2 regions of the Halomonas sp. PAMB 3232 genome follow, and region 2 is predicted to be linked to the other one. Evidence: riboswitches for the same ligand, from Rfam matches in the RefSeq annotation. Region 2 holds a riboswitch; the other holds the start of a gene.

Region 1 (3,627 bases), 1.8 Mb from region 2:
CCCGCACAAGGCGGTCGCCGGCACCAGCCGGCGGTGGCGCACCCCGACCAGCAGCCTACAGGCGTGGGGCACCACCAGCCCGACGAAGCCGATCGCGCCGGTGATCGACACCATCACTGCCGTCGCCAGCGCCGCCGTGCCGATCAAAAGCCCCTTCGTTGCCCGCAGATTCACACCGAGCGACGCCGCGCTTTCCGCACCGAAGGCGAAGGCGTCGAGCGAGCGCACGTGTCCAAGCGCCACCGCCAGACTCGCCCCGGCCACCGGCAGCGCCAGCCAGGCGTCCGGCCAGCGCACGCCGGACATATTGCCCAACAGCCAGAACATGATGCCCCGGGCCTGCTCGGCGTTGGCGGAGTGGGCGATGATGAAGGCGGTCAAGGCGTTGAACAGCTGCGCCCCGGCGATACCGGCGAGAATCAGAATGCCCGCGCCGCGCACGCCCTGGCCGCCGCCGGCCAGATGCGCCAGCAGCGCCACGAAGCTGAAGGCGGCAAGTGCCCCGGCGAAGGCGCCCATGGACATCGAGATCATTCCCGCCCCGAGGCCTGCCACGGTCACCGTGACCGCGCCGGTGGAAGCGCCCGCCGAGATGCCCAGCAGGTACGGGTCGGCCAGCGAATTACGTAACAGCGCCTGCAGAATCACCCCGGACACCGCCAGCCCCGCGCCGCAGCAGGCCGCCACGACGGCGCGCGCCAGGCGGTAGTGCCACACGATCGCCTCGTCGAGGGTGGAAAGCGGCCGGTCGATCATGCCAAGCTTGCTCGCCAATACGTTCAGCACGGTAGAGAGCGGGATGCGCGTCTCGCCGATCGAGGCGCCGACCAAAAGCGCCGCGATCAAACAAAGCGGCATCAGCCAGACCCACCGCGCGGAACCTGCGCCGATACGTGTCGCCCCCATCAGGACGACAGATCCATCTCGGCCAGCGCCTCGACCAGCGTCTCGAGGGCGTAGATGCTGCGAATCGACGGATCCATGGCGTGGGCGTCGATCTCGACCAGCCGGTCCTGCTCGACGGCCTCGAGCAGCCGGGTGACCGGATCGTTTTGCAGGAATTCGCGTTTCACAGCGATGTCGTCGGCGGGAAAGCGGCGCCGATCCATGCGCGCGGCAGCGATGAAGGTGGGGTCGGCGCGGGCGATGCTCTCCCAGCCCACCGTCGGCCACTCCTGATCAATACGCACCACGTTGTCGATGCCAAGCGTCGTCATCATCCAGTCCGGCACGCTGTTGACGCCGGCAACGTACGGATCGATCCCCAGGTCCGCCGAGGAGTACCAGAACACCCCGCGCAGTTCGCCCTGCAAATCGAGCGCCTGAGCGGCCTCGATTGCGGCGGTTTCTCGCGCCTGAAGATCGCTCACGGCATTCTCGCCGCGCTCGACGACGTCGAAGATCTCGGCCAGCGTTTCGATACTCTGGTACACCAGCGCCGGGTCAAACAGGCGTTCGCGGGCGCCATCCATGCTCTGATGGTTGTCCTTGCCCACACACTCGGTGGGCAGCGTCCAGAGCGGCACGCCGGCGTCATCGAACATCGCGGGCGTACCCACGACGCCGGCCGGGCCGACCATCCACTCGTAAGCAGAGATCACCAGGTCCGGCTCTTGCGCCAGCACGCTCTCGAAGCTCGGCGCGTTGTCGGACAACCGCTCGACGTCGGCATTCGCCTCGGCAAACGCCTCGAGCACCGGATTGACCCAGAGCGAGGTGCCTGCCACGTGCTCTTCAAGGCCCAGCAGGTAGAGCATTTCCGTCGGCGCCTGGCCGATGGTGACCACGCGCGCCGGCGCTTTTTCCAGGGTGATTTCGTGGCCGCAACTTTCGAGCGTTAGCGGGTAGGCGGTGGCGGCCTGGGCGTGCGGGGGCGCGCCCAGAGAGACGCACAGCCCTGCCAGGGCCAGCGCCGGGGATCGCTTCAACATCATGTACACTCCCGTGCATGATCGGCGCGCGTATGGCGCGGCCTGGTTGTGAGGATGCGTCGGCAGGTCTCCTGACTCACGGGTCGTCGCTAGCTCGCCTTCCCGGACGGATGTCCAGTGGCACGTGTGAGCATCGCTCGCCGCCTACAGTTGCGGGGGCAGTTCCGGTTCGCGCGAAGCGCTTCGGATTCCCTATCAAGTTCCGTACGGAACACCGATGCCGGCCATTCTAGAGAGCGCTGCAGGGTAGGGCAATCACGGCCCGCGCCGCGGTGGCGCTCATCCAATGCCTTGCCTACGCTGATAGCGACATCAGGGAGTTCGGCCATGACGTACGATGCGAACAAACGCGACATCCATGACATCAAGCGCTCGCGCTGGGCGGCGGTGCTGGTCGGCATCGGCGCGATGGCGGCGCTCGATGAGATCGTCTTTCATCAGCTGCTGCAGTGGCACCACTTTTTCGACTTTTCCACCCCCGCTTTCGGCATTCTTTCCGACGGCCTTTTGCACGCCTTCGAGCTCTTGGCAGTGGTGGTCGGCGTGTTTCTTTTGCTGGATCTCTCCCAGCGCGGGCGCTTGAGCGTGGCCTGGGCGAAGGCGGGGTTCTTTCTGGGGATGGGCGGCTTTCAGCTCTTCGACGGCCTCATCAACCACAAGATTTTACGCCTGCACCAGATTCGCTACGGAGTGGACCCGCTGATGTACGACCTGGTCTGGAATGCCTTCGCGGTCGGGTTTCTGCTGATCGGTGCGTGGTTCTGGCGCCGCGCCCGCGTGTTGCCCGCGCGCTGAATGCACGCCGGCCACCCCGCTTCGCCGCTCGACTGGCTGCCGTTTTTACTGGTCGTGCTCGTCACCTGCCAGTATCTGGCGGCGGCCGGGCTTCAGCGGGCGGGTGGGTCTGGCTGGAGCCTCTGGCGCTGCGGCTTTTTCCTTTTTGGCAGCGCACTTCTGGCCATTGCCTTCTGGCCCTTGTTGATGGCCTGGGCGCATGGCGATCTGGTCGGCCATATGACGCTGCACCTTTTGATCGGCATGTTTGCGCCGCTTTTCTGGGTGTTGGCCGCGCCGACGACGCTGCTACTCAAAACGCTGCCCCAGGCGGGCGGGAAATGGATGGTGAGGTTCCTGCACAGCCGTTTCATGCGCCTGGTGACCCACCCGGTCACCGCAACGCTGCTCAACGTGGGCGGCATGTACGTACTTTATCTGACGCCGCTCTACGCCGCCTCGCTGGAAAGCTCCCTGCTTCACTACATGATTCACCTGCACTTTCTGCTTGCGGGGTATCTCTTCTGCTGGGCGATCCTCGCCGAGCCCGACACCTCGCCCCACCGGTTAAGCCTGTGCTTTCGTCTGATCGTGCTATTCGCCGCGATCGCCACCCACAGCCTGCTGGGCAAGCTGATGTACGGCTGGGGGTTTCCCCGCGACACCGGCCACGCTCTCGAGCACGTCCAGGCCGCCGCCCAGTGGATGTACTACGGCGGCGACCTGGCCGAGGTGTTGCTGGCGGTGGTGCTGATGACGTTGTGGTTGCGGCGGCCGGCGGGGCGGCGCGAGGCCCTGCTGGGCTCGCATCCGCAGACCGGTTAGGCGATGGGCGCCTCGGCCTTGGACAGCGCCGCGCGGCCCTTGTCCAGATACTCCCGCATCTGCTCCTCGGGCACCATCGAGCCGCCGGTGGCCCAGA
Region 2 (3,627 bases):
GGCGTCTGGCGTTTCGTGACGTTTTTGCAGCGCCTTCACCGGCTGCTGGCCCAGCAAGCGGACTCGGTGATCGAAGTAATCGCTGGGTGCGCCATCGAGTGGAAGGCTGATCTCGACGTTCATCCCCACCTGGACACCACGTCCCGAAACAGCGAAGAGTCATCGCCGTGAAAAACGCCCTCTACGGCGCCGTGCTGGCGTTTCAATTTCTGACCCGCGTACCGCTGCCGATCGAGTGCCCCTGGAATGCGTCGACCCGGCGCTGGGCGCTGCGCGCCTACCCATTGGTTGGGCTATTCATCGGTGCGCTGCTGTGGCTTTTTGCGCTGGCGTTTGATGCATTAGCGCTGCCGGCGCCCATCGCCGCACTGGCGCTTTTGAGCCTGTGGGTGGCGCTCGGCGGCGGCCTGCATCTGGACGGCGCGATGGACCTGGCCGATGCCCTTGGCAGCAATCAGCCGCTTGCGCGGCGCCTGGAAATTATGAAGGACCCGCAGGTGGGTAGCTTCGGGATACTGGCGCTTTTTTTCCTGCTCGCCTGGAAGGCGGTGCTGCTCTGTGCGCTGGTTGATATCGGCGCGCCCGCGCTCTGGTTTTTGATCGTGCCGGCGCTTGCCCGCTTTGCCGGCGCCGCCATGCTGGTGCTGAGCCCTTGCGTCCAACCCAGCGGGCTCGCCTACGCGTTCAAGCGCTCGCTGGCCCCTGTGGACGTGGCGCTTTCGCTGGTGCCGCTTTTGGGCGTGGCGCTTTTTTATCCGCCCTTACTTGGCTGGCTGGCCGGGGCGCTTTTGTTTACCGTGCTGTTTCGCGCCGGGGTGCTTCGCGCCTTCAAGGGCATCAACGGCGACATGATTGGCGCGTTAATAGAAGGAGTCGAGCTTTGGCTAGTGATCTTGATGTGGAGCTGGTGGTGGTTCGCCACGGCGTGACCGCCTGGAACCTTGAACGGCGCTACCAGGGCCAGCGTGATATCGCGCTTTTGTTTCCCGACGCCGAGCCGGGGCTCAATGCGCTCAAAAAAGCGTTGGAGGATGAGCACTTCGATGCGATCTACGCAAGCGATCTGACCCGCTGTCGTCAAACCCTCGAGTGGGCCCGGCCCGACGCTGCGACTGAGAGCGTTTATCTGGAGCCCCGACTTCGCGAGCTCGATTTCGGCGAGTATGAAGGCAAGGTTTACGACGAACTCAAGGACAATCCGGGCTACAGGGCATGGATTGATAGCGTTGGAGAGCTTAAAATCCCCGGCGGCGAATCCGCCGGGGATTTGCGCACGCGCCTTGACGGCTGGCTGTCGACGCTTGCCGACAACGCGCGCGCTTTGGGCCACCGGCGCGTGCTGGCCGTCACCCACGGCGGCGTGATTCGTGAACTGAGACGGCGTTTTGAAACCGTGGATTTCTGGGAGGCCACGGTGACCCAGGCCACCGGCCGGCGCCTGAACCTGTCCCATCGCGCTAGAGAAGGAGAGTGGCAATGCAGCTTTTCATCGGCGGTGCCCGCGCAGGCAAGCGCGACGCCGTAAAAACGCGCTTTCAAAACGCCGCCTGGTGGACCCTCGCCCCGGGCCAGCGGCTGGCGGACTGCCACTCGATTCTGATTCCCGACACGCCGCTGGTGATCAACGGCGTGCTCGACTGGGTGGCCCGCGACGGCGCTTTTGATACCGACAGCGACCGCCTGCGCGCCCAGTGGCGCGAGGATCTGGCCGCGCTTTGCCGTGCCGCGAAGGCGTGCAACGCCACGATCGTGCTGATCCTGAGCGAGGTCGGCCGAGGGCTGGTACCCATGGCGCGCGAAGAGCGCCGCCTTCGCGATCTCAACGGCTGGTTCAGCCAGGACGCCGCGCGCCACGCCGAGCGTGTCTGGTACGTGCGTCACGGCCTGGTGCAGCGCCTGGCCGCGCCCAGCATTGCGCAAGCGAGCCTGGCCGAGTGCGATTGACCTGGCCTTAACGGCTTGCTAGTTTACGCTCACTTTTGGGTGCCGACCTTGCGTCGGTTAAACGGGAAGCTGGTGTCCATTCCAGCGCTGCCCCCGCAACGGTAATCGAGTCAACAACGGCCACTACGCCACTGTGTCGCGCGCGACATGGGAAGGCCGCCGTTTGAAAAAGGCCTCGCCTTTTTGCTCGTCAGCCCGGAGACCGGCCCAAAACCACGGTTTCACTACCATCAATGCCGAGTCGCGGAGGGCGTGCTCAGGGCTGATACGGGGCACTCGACCCCGCATTTCCCCTTGCTCCTTCGCCGCGCGGCCATAAAAAAATCGGCCGTGCGGGTGAGCACGGCTCAAGGGGCTTATCATGACCTACGCGCGACCCACCCTGGGGCTTGCCGCCTTTACGCTCGCCGCACTGCCGCTGGCCGTTCACGCCCAAACGGTGTCTTCGAACACTCCCGAGGAGAAGCAGCCGCTCAACCCGGTGGTCGTAACCGCGGCTCTTGCCCCGCGCACCGCGAATCAAAGCCTTTCATCCGTCACCGTGCTCGATGAGGCCACTTTTCACCGGCAGGACCCTGTCAGCGTCACGGACCTCTTGCGTGGCCAGCCCGGGGTCGACGTTTCCAGTAACGGCAGCTTCGGCAAGAATGCGAGCGTGTTTCTTCGCGGTACCGGCAGCAGCCAGAACGTGCTGCTGATCGACGGCATTCGCCTGCGCTCGGCCACCAGCGGCGGGGCGGCCTGGGGAAGTCTCGACCCGCGCCTGTTTGAGCGCGCCGAAATCGTGCGCGGACCAAAAGGAAGCCTTTACGGGGCGGACGCCATCGGCGGTGTCGTGCAGCTCTTCACCCACGCCCCGGAGGAGGGCAACGGCCCGCAGCCCCGGCTTTCGTTTGGCGGCGGCTCCTTCGGCACGGCGCGCGCAAGCGCAGGGCTCAGCGGGTCAGAGGGCGGCACCCGCTATAGCTTCGCGGCGAGCCACTTCAACACCGACGGCGTGCCGGTGCGCCGCAGCGGTGACGACAAGGGCTATGACAACACCACGGCACTCGCCCGGGTGTCGCACACGTTTGATAACGGGGGCGAGGCCGGCGTACTGGCGCTGCGCGCACGCGGCAACAACGAGTACGACGGCGGCGAGAACGACTTTGTCCAGCAGGTCGCCGGCGTCTATGCCGAGCTTCCGGTGGGGGATGCCTGGCGCTCGCGGGTGACACTTTCCGAGGCCCGCGACGAAAGCGATAACGTTGACGAGTTCGGCGACTCCACCTTCGATACGACCATCCGCACCGCGCGGCTTGAAAACACCTTCACCGTGGGGGCTCACGAGTTCATTGCCGGCGTCGAGCAGAGCGAAGACCGCATCGACAGCACCGTCGATTACGACGAGACGAGCCGCGACAACACCGCCGCCTTCACCCAGGCGCTTTTCGATTTCGCCCCGTTCACCCTGCAAACCAGCGCCCGCTTCGATCACAACGAAAGCTACGGCGACGAGGTGACCGGAAGCGTGGCGCTCGGCTTCGACCTCGACGCGAACCATACCCTGCGGGCGAGCGTCGGCACCGCCTTCAACGCGCCGACCTATAACCAGCTTTACTACCCGGACTTCGGCAACCCGGATCTCGAATCCGAGACCTCCGAAACCGTGGAGCTCGGCGCCCGCGGCCAGTACGCCAGCGT

What was found. Region 2 has a riboswitch for cobalamin ahead of RN346_RS10305 (TonB-dependent receptor domain-containing protein). Riboswitches for the same ligand answer to the same signal wherever they lie in the genome.
Region 1: it holds a riboswitch for cobalamin, as region 2 does, so the genes downstream of both, RN346_RS01495 (ABC transporter substrate-binding protein) here and RN346_RS10305 (TonB-dependent receptor domain-containing protein) in region 2, are expected to answer to the same signal.

The regions. Positions count from the first base shown of each region.
Region 1 covers NZ_CP134865.1:320,001-323,627, forward strand. Annotated here, with positions in the region: gene RN346_RS01490 (iron ABC transporter permease) at 1-906, opposite strand, end outside; gene RN346_RS01495 (ABC transporter substrate-binding protein) at 906-1,934, opposite strand; cobalamin riboswitch at 1,975-2,165, opposite strand; gene RN346_RS01500 (DUF2243 domain-containing protein) at 2,259-2,726, shown strand; gene RN346_RS01505 (cytochrome c oxidase assembly protein) at 2,727-3,530, shown strand; gene RN346_RS01510 (D-serine ammonia-lyase) at 3,527-3,627, opposite strand, start outside.
Region 2 covers NZ_CP134865.1:2,243,828-2,247,454, reverse strand. Annotated here, with positions in the region: gene RN346_RS10325 (bifunctional adenosylcobinamide kinase/adenosylcobinamide-phosphate guanylyltransferase) at 1-171, shown strand, start outside; gene RN346_RS10320 (adenosylcobinamide-GDP ribazoletransferase) at 168-929, shown strand; gene RN346_RS10315 (histidine phosphatase family protein) at 881-1,525, shown strand; gene RN346_RS10310 (bifunctional adenosylcobinamide kinase/adenosylcobinamide-phosphate guanylyltransferase) at 1,477-1,944, shown strand; cobalamin riboswitch at 1,965-2,170, shown strand; gene RN346_RS10305 (TonB-dependent receptor domain-containing protein) at 2,306-3,627, shown strand, end outside.